Regions from separate parts of the Eubacterium sp. F2 genome, predicted to be linked through region 1. Evidence: riboswitches for the same ligand, from Rfam matches in the RefSeq annotation. Region 1 holds a riboswitch; each other region holds the start of a gene.
What was found. A riboswitch is a leader RNA that binds a small molecule or an ion and turns the genes downstream of it on or off. The one in region 1 is predicted to bind thiamine pyrophosphate.
Positions count from the first base shown of each region.

Region 1 (3,274 bases):
CCCTCGTGTAGTCGGAAATCAGCGGGAGCCAGCTGAGCGGCATGGAAACCGCAAGCTCTACGGCGCCTCCGAAGGTCAGCGTTCCCGCTGAAACCTTCCCCATGCTGTTCCCGCTGAAGAAAACCAGCTTGAAGAGGATCACCGACAGAATCAGAAGCAGGACCATGGAAACCAGGCTGAGTTTTCCCAGATTGGTCACGCCAACCAGAATCCAGATCAGGATCAGAACTCCCATGATCAGCGCCCAGAACCAGACACCCATATGGAAAATCGACTGGGCGGAAACGGCTCCGTCGTAGGTCATGATGGCCGTCCAGCCGAGAAGCTGCAGGACATTCAGGATCGCGAACAGCTTGCAGCCGACGGTTCCGAAACTCATGCTGACAGTTTCCATCGCGCTCTTTTCTTCAAATCCTCCGATCAGACCGGCCAGGAGCATCATGACGCCGCCGATCAGATGGCCCAGCAGAATTGCGAGAAGAGCCTTCTTAAAGCCAAGTCCCGCAAAATACGTGCCGGTCAGGATTTCCGCGATGGACACGCCTGCGCCGAACCAGATCAGCGCGTTGCTGAAAGTCGAAGTTTTTTTAGTCATCTGCGTCCTCCTCCGGAAGCAGATCTCCGTACTCTCCTTCAATTCTGAACGCGTGATTCATCGGGCCGCTGCCCTTTCCCAGATCCAGCATGGCTGCCAGCGCGCCGGAAATATACGCCTTTGCGAGGCGGACGGAAGTCTTCAGGTCCCGGCCCTTTGCGAGATTGGACGCAATGGCGCTGGACAGGGTGCAGCCCGTTCCGTGGGTATTCGGATTGTCGATCCGCTTTCCTCTGAACCAGTGTGCGCCTTCCCCGTCAAACAGCAGGTCATTGGCGGTGCTCAGCTGATGGCCGCCCTTGCAGAGGACAGCGCAGCCGTAATGCTCCATGATCTTCTTTGAAGCGGTAATCATGTCTTCTTCTGATTTTACCGGCATCTCCGCCAGGACTTCCGTCTCCGGGATGTTCGGTGTAATCACTTCTGCCAGCGGCAAAAGCTTATTCTTCAAGGCATCTACGGCATCTTCGCTGATGAGCCGCGCACCGCTGGTCGCTACCATAACCGGATCCACGACGATGTGCTTTGCGCCGTACTGCTCCAGCTTTTCCGTAATTACTGCAATCAGTTCCTTAGAGGATACCATTCCTGTCTTTACCGCGTCCGGATAAATATCTGTAAAAATGCAGTCCAGCTGCTTTCCCAGAAACTCAGGCGTGGACTCCAGGACATCGGCAACGCCGGTGGTGTTCTGTGCCGTCAGAGCGGTAATCGCGCTCATGGCATAAACTCCGTTGGCCGTCATCGTCTTAATGTCTGCCTGAATTCCAGCGCCTCCGCTGGAATCCGATCCAGCGATTGTTAATGCGGTTTTCATCTTCATCTTGAGATCTCCTTTCTCAGAAACGCACTAATTTTCTATTGCGGCCGAAGGTGGTGCCCCCAATCCGCCGCAGGAAGAAGCATGCGCGCAGCGAAGCCTCAATCGGAAAGCCCCTCTGAAACTCCGCCTGCAGCAAGGAAAATGCCGATCGCATTGAAAAAGGGGCCTTCCTTTCCGGAACAGCCCCTTCAAAATTCATCTTCCATAATCCCTCCGCTGGCATTATCCAAATCAGGTTTTCAGGGTCAGGTTATTACCTTTCTCAGCCTTTCAGCTCCCCTTTATGTACGTACATGTTATTCTTCTGTATTCATTATCTTAACACTGCAGAAGAGCCCTGTCAAAATAATGAAATGGATAAATAAAGTTTTGACAGAAGAACAAATATGTGTTACAGTCAAACCATGATAGGACGTAGGATGATATATACATGCTACGTAGGATGTTAATAGACTGGGAAAGCCGGCGGAATACCGGGTCGAATTATTGCCTGGATAAAAGACTGAAAGGAGCTTATTTATCATGAGAATTGGATTTGTTGGATGCGGAGCAATTGGCAGCTGCTATGCCAGCTATTTAGTAAAGGCACATGAGGTCTGTGTTCTGGATACATCAGAGAAGGTAATCAATGCCGTTAAAGAACATGGAATCCTGGTAGATCAGTGCGCTCCGGGTCATGGAAACGGAGAAACGGTTGCCGTTCATCCTGCCATTGCCACCACTGACCCGAAGGAAATCGGAGTTGTCGATATCCTCGTTGTATTTGTTCACTATCAGTATCTGGAATCGGCTGTCAGAAATGCCCTTCCGATGATCGATAAGCATACCATGGTTATGTGCCTGCAGAATGGCTATGGAAATTATGATGAGATTGCCAAGGTTGTTCCGGAAGAACAGATCGTGATTGGAAATACGGCATTCGGAGCAACTCCAGTAGAACCGGGACATGTCAAGCATACTGGCTATGGCGCAATGAATATCGGAACCATCAAGGCACCTAAGGAGAAGGTACTTGAAGTGGCAGAAGCTTTCCGTGCAGCAGATCTGGATGTTGATGTCCATGACAACGTCATGAATGCCATCTGGCATAAACTGCTGGCAAATGTTGCCATTAACGGTGTCAGCGCGCTGCTTGAGACTAAGAACGGCTTCATCAGCCAGAATCCATATGCAAACAAGCTGACAGAAATGCTGATCGGTGAGGCAATTCTCGTAGCCAACGCAGACGGATGCACTTTAAATTACGAAGAAGAACTGGAACATGCCTATGATGTCTCCCGCAAGACTGACGAGACAATCAGTTCGATGGTGCAGGATGTCATTCATCACAGAGAAACGGAAATCCGCATTATTAACGGAGCAGTATCAAAGTTAGGAAAGAAATATAACATCCCGACACCTGCAAATGATACCATTCTGAACCTGGTACTGGCAAAGCAGTCCCTCTATCTTGGAAAATAGAGAAACAACAAAATAAATCTGTAAAAACCCTATACCTATATAAGAGGCCTTCTGTGATTTCAACCAATCATGGAAGGCCTTTTTTCTTGTATTGTCTGTCCGTCTGGCGGCAGCAAGTTTCCCGGATAACCGCCCTTCCATAACTCCTCATGGCCGGGGATCTCCTTCCAGCAAAAAGCAGAAAACGGCTGACTCACACTTCAGCCGTTTTCTGCAATATCATCTAATTATCAGAGGCAGAACATCTGCCTCATGGGAGTGATCTCTGTTATGGTTGATTACTGCTTCAATGCTTTACAGTCTAGTCGTCTTTTGTTACCCCGTACTTCTCCATCATCTTCTTCAGGAAGGAAAGGTGAAGCTCTCTGGTGATCATCGACTGCGGCTTGCGCTCA
Region 1 covers NZ_CP176393.1:2,357,877-2,361,150, forward strand. The annotation lists gene cytX (putative hydroxymethylpyrimidine transporter CytX) at 1-595, opposite strand, end outside; gene thiD (bifunctional hydroxymethylpyrimidine kinase/phosphomethylpyrimidine kinase) at 588-1,412, opposite strand; TPP riboswitch at 1,610-1,709, opposite strand; gene ACI77B_RS10360 (ketopantoate reductase family protein) at 1,941-2,879, shown strand; gene ACI77B_RS10365 (hemerythrin domain-containing protein) at 3,181-3,274, opposite strand, start outside.

Region 2 (3,274 bases), 300 kb from region 1:
TCCAGGCGCCTTATACAATCGCAGCCTATATGTGTGCCAATATAAATACACATATTTCCCTTGACTCCATGGGTTAGATGCATTAAACTACATAGTGTCAGCAGGGAAATTAAATGCTGATGTGTACATATTAGTTAGATATATCTAACTAATTTATGATGTGATTTTTTCATCATTGAGCTTATTCAATATCGACAGGGAGGTACATATTATGAGCAAGGTAGCAGTTGTATTCTGGAGTGGAACAGGAAATACTGAACAGATGGCAGATGCAGTCGCTGACGGTGCCAGGAAGGCTGGTGCAGAGGTCGATGTCATTCAGGCTGCAGACTTCAATGCAGATAAGGTAAAGGACTATGACGGCATCGTTTTTGGCTGCCCGGCAATGGGTGCAGAAGTTTTAGAAGAATCCGAATTCGACCCTATGTTCACTTCAGTCGAGGGAAGCTTGGGCGGAAAGAAGGTTGCTCTGTTCGGTTCTTACGGATGGGGCGGCGGCGCCTGGATGACCTCCTGGGAAGAGAGATGCGAAGGAGATGGGATTTCTCTTGCAGCGAACAGTGTCATCTGCAATGAAGCGCCTGATTCTGACGCTCTTGATTCCTGCGAGAAGCTGGGCGCTGCTGTCGCTTAGGATCTGGAGCAGAAATTCTGAAAACCAGACTGCCGGGCAGGGCAGAGGGCAGCCAGGTCAACAAGGGCTCACCTGCACAGACCTCCTCTGAATGTGCGGGGATTACCGATCCGCCGTCCCCTCTGCCCATTATATTTTGCCGAGAAGGGAGTGAATCATCCATGTCTGAAGAAACCATTCTGATGCACTGTTCTCCGGTCATCACCGGGCTGAAAACAGCCAACCTGTTTAATTACAGGTTTGATGACAGAAACGAAGTATTGAAAGAGCTGAAGCGTTTAAATCATGACCTTTCCGGAAAAGGCATACGCGTTATCCCATTGTCGTTTAAGAAAAACCGCGTACTCATCTATGTCTACCGTCCGGATTATGGATTTTTCAGGATTGATTTACAAATTTCGCATTTCGTGATATAGTCAACTCAATTGCATAGAAAGACATAGGGGAGCGGACAGCTGAGAGGCACGCCGATGCGTGCGACCCTTACACCTGATATGGATAATGCCATCGTAGGAAATGACTTTAATCTGTTATATGTTGCGTGTACCGGAGTCCGTGAGGACTCCGGTTTGTTTTTTTAAAAGCAGGGTAAACTCCTTGCCGTTTTTTCCTTTGTCCTGCTGTGCGTCGCGGCAGACCGGGGGGCACCACTTTCTGTCGCGGAAGAAAATTAATGGTTATTGTTCTGTAACAAAGCGCACACGCGCAAGACAAGAAAGGAAAGTTTATCATGGAAAACCAGAACACATTAACAGCTTCAGAAATGAAAGCAGGCGCCGGATGTCAGAGAAACTATGCTACGCAGATGGACGCTGCGCGCAGGGGAATCGTGACACCGGAGCTGAAAACCGTTGCAGAGAAGGAGCAACGCTCTGTGGAAGAAATGCTTCAGCTCGTTTCAAGCGGAAAGGTCGTCATTCCGGCGAACCGCCTGCATACCTGCCTGGACCCGAACGGAGTAGGAAGCATGTTGAGAACCAAAATCAATGTCAATCTCGGTGTCAGCAGGGACTGTAAGGATTACGATATTGAAATGCAGAAGGTCATGAGTGCGGTTAACATGGGTGGAGAGGCGATCATGGACCTTTCCAGCCACGGAAACACCCAGCCATTCCGCCAGAAGCTCTGCAGGGAATGCCCGGCAATGATCGGCACTGTTCCGGTTTACGATGCAGTTATTCATTATCAGAAGGATCTTGCAGAAATCTCCGCACATGATTTCATCGATGTTGTCCGCCTTCATGCCCAGGACGGCGTGGATTTTGTCACGCTTCACTGCGGAATTACACGGAAAACCATCGAGCAGCTGAAGAAATACGGCCGGAAAATGAATCTGGTCAGCCGCGGTGGAAGTCTGATTTTTGCCTGGATGAGCATGACCGGGCAGGAGAATCCGTTCTATGAATATTTCAATGAAATTCTGGACATCTGCAGGGAATACGATGTCACCATCAGTCTCGGCGACGCCTGCCGTTCCGGCTGCCTGGCCGATGGAACAGACGGATGTCAGTTAGAAGAGCTTCTCCGTCTCGGCGAACTGACGCAGCGCGCATGGGATAAGGATGTTCAGGTCATGGTGGAAGGTCCGGGTCATCTGCAGATGGATCAGATTGCGGCAAATATGAAACTGCAGCAGTCCATCTGCAAGGGAGCACCGTTTTATGTATTAGGACCTCTGGTTACAGATATTGCTCCGGGTTACGATCATATCACAGCAGCAATCGGAGGCGCCATTGCCGCCATGAACGGCGCGGCCTTCCTCTGTTATGTCACACCGGCAGAGCATCTGGCACTTCCGAATGTCGAGGACGTAAAAACCGGCATCATCGCCAGCAAGATTGCGGCTCACGCGGCAGATATCGCAAAAGGTGTTCCGGGAGCCCGGGATCAGGATGACCGGATGGCAGAGGCCCGCCGGAAACTGGACTGGGAGACTCAGTTTAAGGAGGCCATGGATCCGGAAACTGCGAAAGCGATTCGTGACAGCCGCGCTCCGGAAGATGATCACAGCGATACCTGCAGCATGTGCGGAAAGTTCTGCGCTGTCCGCAGCATGAACAAGGCGCTGGCCGGAGAATACATTGACATTCTCTAATTGAAGGTGAGTCTGTAACGCAGCCGGATGCCTGGACTTCTGAGCGCCTCGCTGCCAGACGATCGACGGCCTGACTCCGGAGGGCCGGCGGAGTCGGAAGCGTGAGCATGCGCGAAGGGAGCCGAGAGACGTTCCAGGCACAGGCTGCGTACAGCTCACAGAAAATGCCTGAAGATCTATTAACAAACACTCCCGCAACTCTTAACACTATCTTGCGTGTAAAACTTTTGTCCGCTGGACACGTATCTATGATAGAATAGATAAACAGATTTCTAAAAGTGACGCAAGGAGAAAACACAGAATGAATTACGATTTAAATGAATTCTTCCAGAATACGCTGGACGACGTGGTACGTTTCCGCGATTCTGAGGGGTTTCCGGAGATAGAAGAGAAGAATAAGGAACGTCTGGAGATGTACCTGTTCACTGGCGCCGAGTACCTCAGCTGGATTGCCCTGGATTACGGGTCGGAAGGAATGTCCTGGTACAGCCGGTCGCTGGCTGCGCGCAGAAGCCCGCAGCAGTATCAGCCGCTCATGGAGACCT
Region 2 covers NZ_CP176393.1:2,061,471-2,064,744, forward strand. The annotation lists gene ACI77B_RS08955 (flavodoxin) at 212-634, shown strand; gene ACI77B_RS08960 (DUF3793 family protein) at 796-1,050, shown strand; TPP riboswitch at 1,066-1,167, shown strand; gene thiC (phosphomethylpyrimidine synthase ThiC) at 1,398-2,729, shown strand; gene ACI77B_RS08970 (hypothetical protein) at 3,031-3,274, shown strand, end outside.
Region 2: it holds a riboswitch for thiamine pyrophosphate, as region 1 does, so the genes downstream of both, thiC (phosphomethylpyrimidine synthase ThiC) here and thiD (bifunctional hydroxymethylpyrimidine kinase/phosphomethylpyrimidine kinase) in region 1, are expected to answer to the same signal.

Region 3 (3,274 bases), 910 kb from region 1:
ACGCCGACAACGCGGAAATACTCACGCGCAATCTCGCAGGCGCGGCCGATGTACTTCACATCCGACATTCTGCGGCTTTCGCCGGTCAGAATCAGAATTTCCTGAAGGCCGGACTTTGCGATGGCGGCCATTTCCTGATGGATGCCCTCATCATCCAGCTTGGCTCTCTTGATCTTATTATGACAGTTAAATCCGCAGTAGATGCAGAAGTTCTCGCAGTAATTGGCGATATAAATCGGCGTAAACATGCAGATGGAATTACCAAAATGCTTTCTCGTCTCTTTCTGGGCTTTTTCTGCCATTTCTTCCAGGAACGGCTGTGCTGCCGGTGAAAGCAGCGCTGCCAGATCTTCCGGCGAGCAGGAGTTATGGTCCAGCGCGCGGCGGACATCTCTTGCGGTGTATTTACTGTAATCATAGTTCTTCCGCGCTTCCAGCACATCGTCCAGAATCGTGGACTTGTCCAGGACTTCCATGCCCGGAAGGTATTTCATCGGGTCTACATTGTTATGCTTCTGCAGCCTGATGATCTCGTCATTTAATATACTTTCATTAACATGATCGGCTTCACTCATGATCTTTCCTCCAATCTCGTATTTCCCGTTACTCTGCTGCTTCCTGCGGCTTTACCTCATGCAGGAATCCCGTCAGCGGGTCAGATGCTGCGGCACCCTTGCTTCTGACTCTTCCGAGGCCGGCCAGGTATCCTTCGCGTCCTGCCTCAATGGCCTTCTTATAGGCGCCTGCCATCATTGCGACATCACCTGCCGTTGCCAGCCCGGTGTTAGCCATAATTGCGGCTGCTCCCATTTCCATAGCTTCGCATGCCTGGGACGGACGGCCGATTCCCGCATCTACGATGATCGGAAGGTCGATTTCATCAATCAGAATCTGGATGAACTCCTTAGAAGCAAGTCCCTTGTTGGAGCCGATCGGGGATCCCAGCGGCATAATGCAGGCTGCTCCCGCGTCTCTCATGTCTCTGGCCGCGTTCAGGTCCGGGAACATATACGGCATGACGACAAAACCTTCCTTAGCAAGGATTTCCGTTGCCCTGATGGTTTCCTCGTTATCCGGAAGCAGATACTTGGAGTCTCTCATGATCTCGATCTTTACAAAATCTGTCTTGCAGAGTTCTCTGGAAAGACGCGCGATGCGTACGGCCTCTTCAGCGGTTCTGGCTCCGGATGTGTTCGGGAGCAGGGTAACATTGTCCGGAATGTAGTCCAGAATGTTGGCCAGTCCGCCCTCGTTGGCTCTTCTCAGGGCCAGGGTGACAATCTGCGCGCCGGCATTTTCTACCGCTGCCTTGATTAAATCCAGGGAATACTTTCCAGATCCCAGAATAAAGCGGGATGTAAATTCATGTCCGTTCAGAGACCATGTATCTTTTTCCATTTCAATCCTCCTGTGCTTATCCGATGTTGATTAATTTTTGTTCTTCCTGAAGCGCGCCGGGCTGCCGGATTCTGCACCGGCGATGGATGAACGATTTCATCGCCGGCAGCCTTTCACCGTTTTTTACCGATTCATATTGTTCTCTTGTTCATAAATTTTTGTCCGGCGCTGTGCCGGGGTGAATCAGCCTCCTCCGACAAAGCTGACTACTTCAAGCACGTCGCCGTCGTGAAGCTCGGTCTTCCCGTATGTTTCCCGATCGACGATCTTCAGATTCAGTTCGCAGACGATAACTGCAGGATTGTACTTCTTCTGCTGAAGATACTCCTGCAGGGTCGTTCCGTCCGCAAGCTGAACCGAATCGCCATTCGCTGTGATCGTCATGTCTTCTCCTTTCTCCGTTTTCTGTATAGAAAAAAGGGCACACGAAAGAATGTACCCACGGTGGTGCACCCCTTCATGAACGCCCTGTTCACTCTCTATAGACGGAGGAATCCTCCGCCCGTTGAAACTATGAGATTGTCTCTTTTCCCTGCCCGTCTGTTTCCGGGCACGAAAAAACGGAAGCGATGTGGTCAATCACTTCCGTAAAATTCTTCATTCTCCTATTCCTACGTTGGCATTATCCACATCAGGTATTATGGGTCGAAGCACTTCTTCAGCTTCCTCTCAGCCGGTCTTTCCAGCTCCCCTGTTCAGTTTTTTACAGTATAACGCGGTTAATTGGGATTGTCAATGTCTTGACGAACGCAGATGGTGTCAGTAATTCTTCCTGGATGTAAGTTTTAATTTCAACGATAAATTTACAGCAGCCGGGTTCTTTTCCTCTGTAGTGATTCTGTGTGCCTTGTGATACAATCAAAGTCTTTGGAAATGACCCGTCTGTAAAAAAATTTTCCCATGCCGTAATGACATGGGAAAACTGTTAAAATTCAGATACTCCGGCTATTTCGCCTGCTCCTCAACAATATCCTTCACGATCTGCGGCACGCCCTCTTCCAGGATGCGGACAGCATAGCGCACGCAGTCATCGCAGGCGCACAGCATGCGGTGGGTCTTCACGCCTTTCAGATCCTCGCAGCTGACTGCGCCGGCCTCAGAACGGAACTGCTGCACCATTTCCTTTGCGATCTTTCTCATCGGAATTCCAGTGTCATTCTTCAGTCCGGCGATCATCATCGCGCCGCACAGGGCTCCGCAGGTCGCTTCCATGCCGCCCATGCCGAGTCCGAATCCAGAGCCGAGCTTTCTCAGCTCCTCTTCAGAAAGATTCAGCTCATCTTTATACGTCATCAGGACGGACTGTGCGCAGTTGCAGCCGTTATTTTTATAATATACTGCCTGTTCTTCTTTATTCATGGTTACTCTCCATTCCTCCAAACAAGATTTTCTGCTCCCATTATAGCCTATCCCGGGGAATCACGCCATACCGGGGCGGTCCCTCATATACAGATTTTCTCTTGCGGGAGTATGTTTTGTCCATGCCGCGGGAAGCGCTTATTTCCCCATCATCAGATGTTCCCGTCCCAGTGCATTCTGCAGGAATGGCACGGCGGTCTCACGGTCATTCTTCATAACGGTGATCGCAAACACCTGGTTCGACATATCCGGACGGTTCTTCGCGCGGTTATAATCTCGCACGTCTACGGAGCCTCCTCAGCCGCAGCCCGCCGGAACCTCAGAATCCAGCGTATAGGTCTTCACACGGTAGCCCTGATCTTCCAGCAGCTGCACCGCCTTTTCATATTCCTGCGGGTCATGCGTGCGGTAAATCGTTCTCCATTTCAGAAATCCGAACATCTCCGCCTCCTTTCTCTATCTCCGGTATTACCCCTCAATTCACTCTGTATTTCTCATACCCAGAGAAGCAGAAATC
Region 3 covers NZ_CP176393.1:841,304-844,577, reverse strand. The annotation lists gene thiH (2-iminoacetate synthase ThiH) at 1-494, opposite strand, end outside; gene ACI77B_RS03440 (thiazole synthase) at 604-1,398, opposite strand; gene thiS (sulfur carrier protein ThiS) at 1,582-1,782, opposite strand; TPP riboswitch at 1,990-2,101, opposite strand; gene ACI77B_RS03430 (C-GCAxxG-C-C family protein) at 2,344-2,757, opposite strand; gene ACI77B_RS03425 (hypothetical protein) at 2,896-3,039, opposite strand; gene ACI77B_RS03420 (hypothetical protein) at 3,055-3,198, opposite strand.
Region 3: it holds a riboswitch for thiamine pyrophosphate, as region 1 does, so the genes downstream of both, thiS (sulfur carrier protein ThiS) here and thiD (bifunctional hydroxymethylpyrimidine kinase/phosphomethylpyrimidine kinase) in region 1, are expected to answer to the same signal.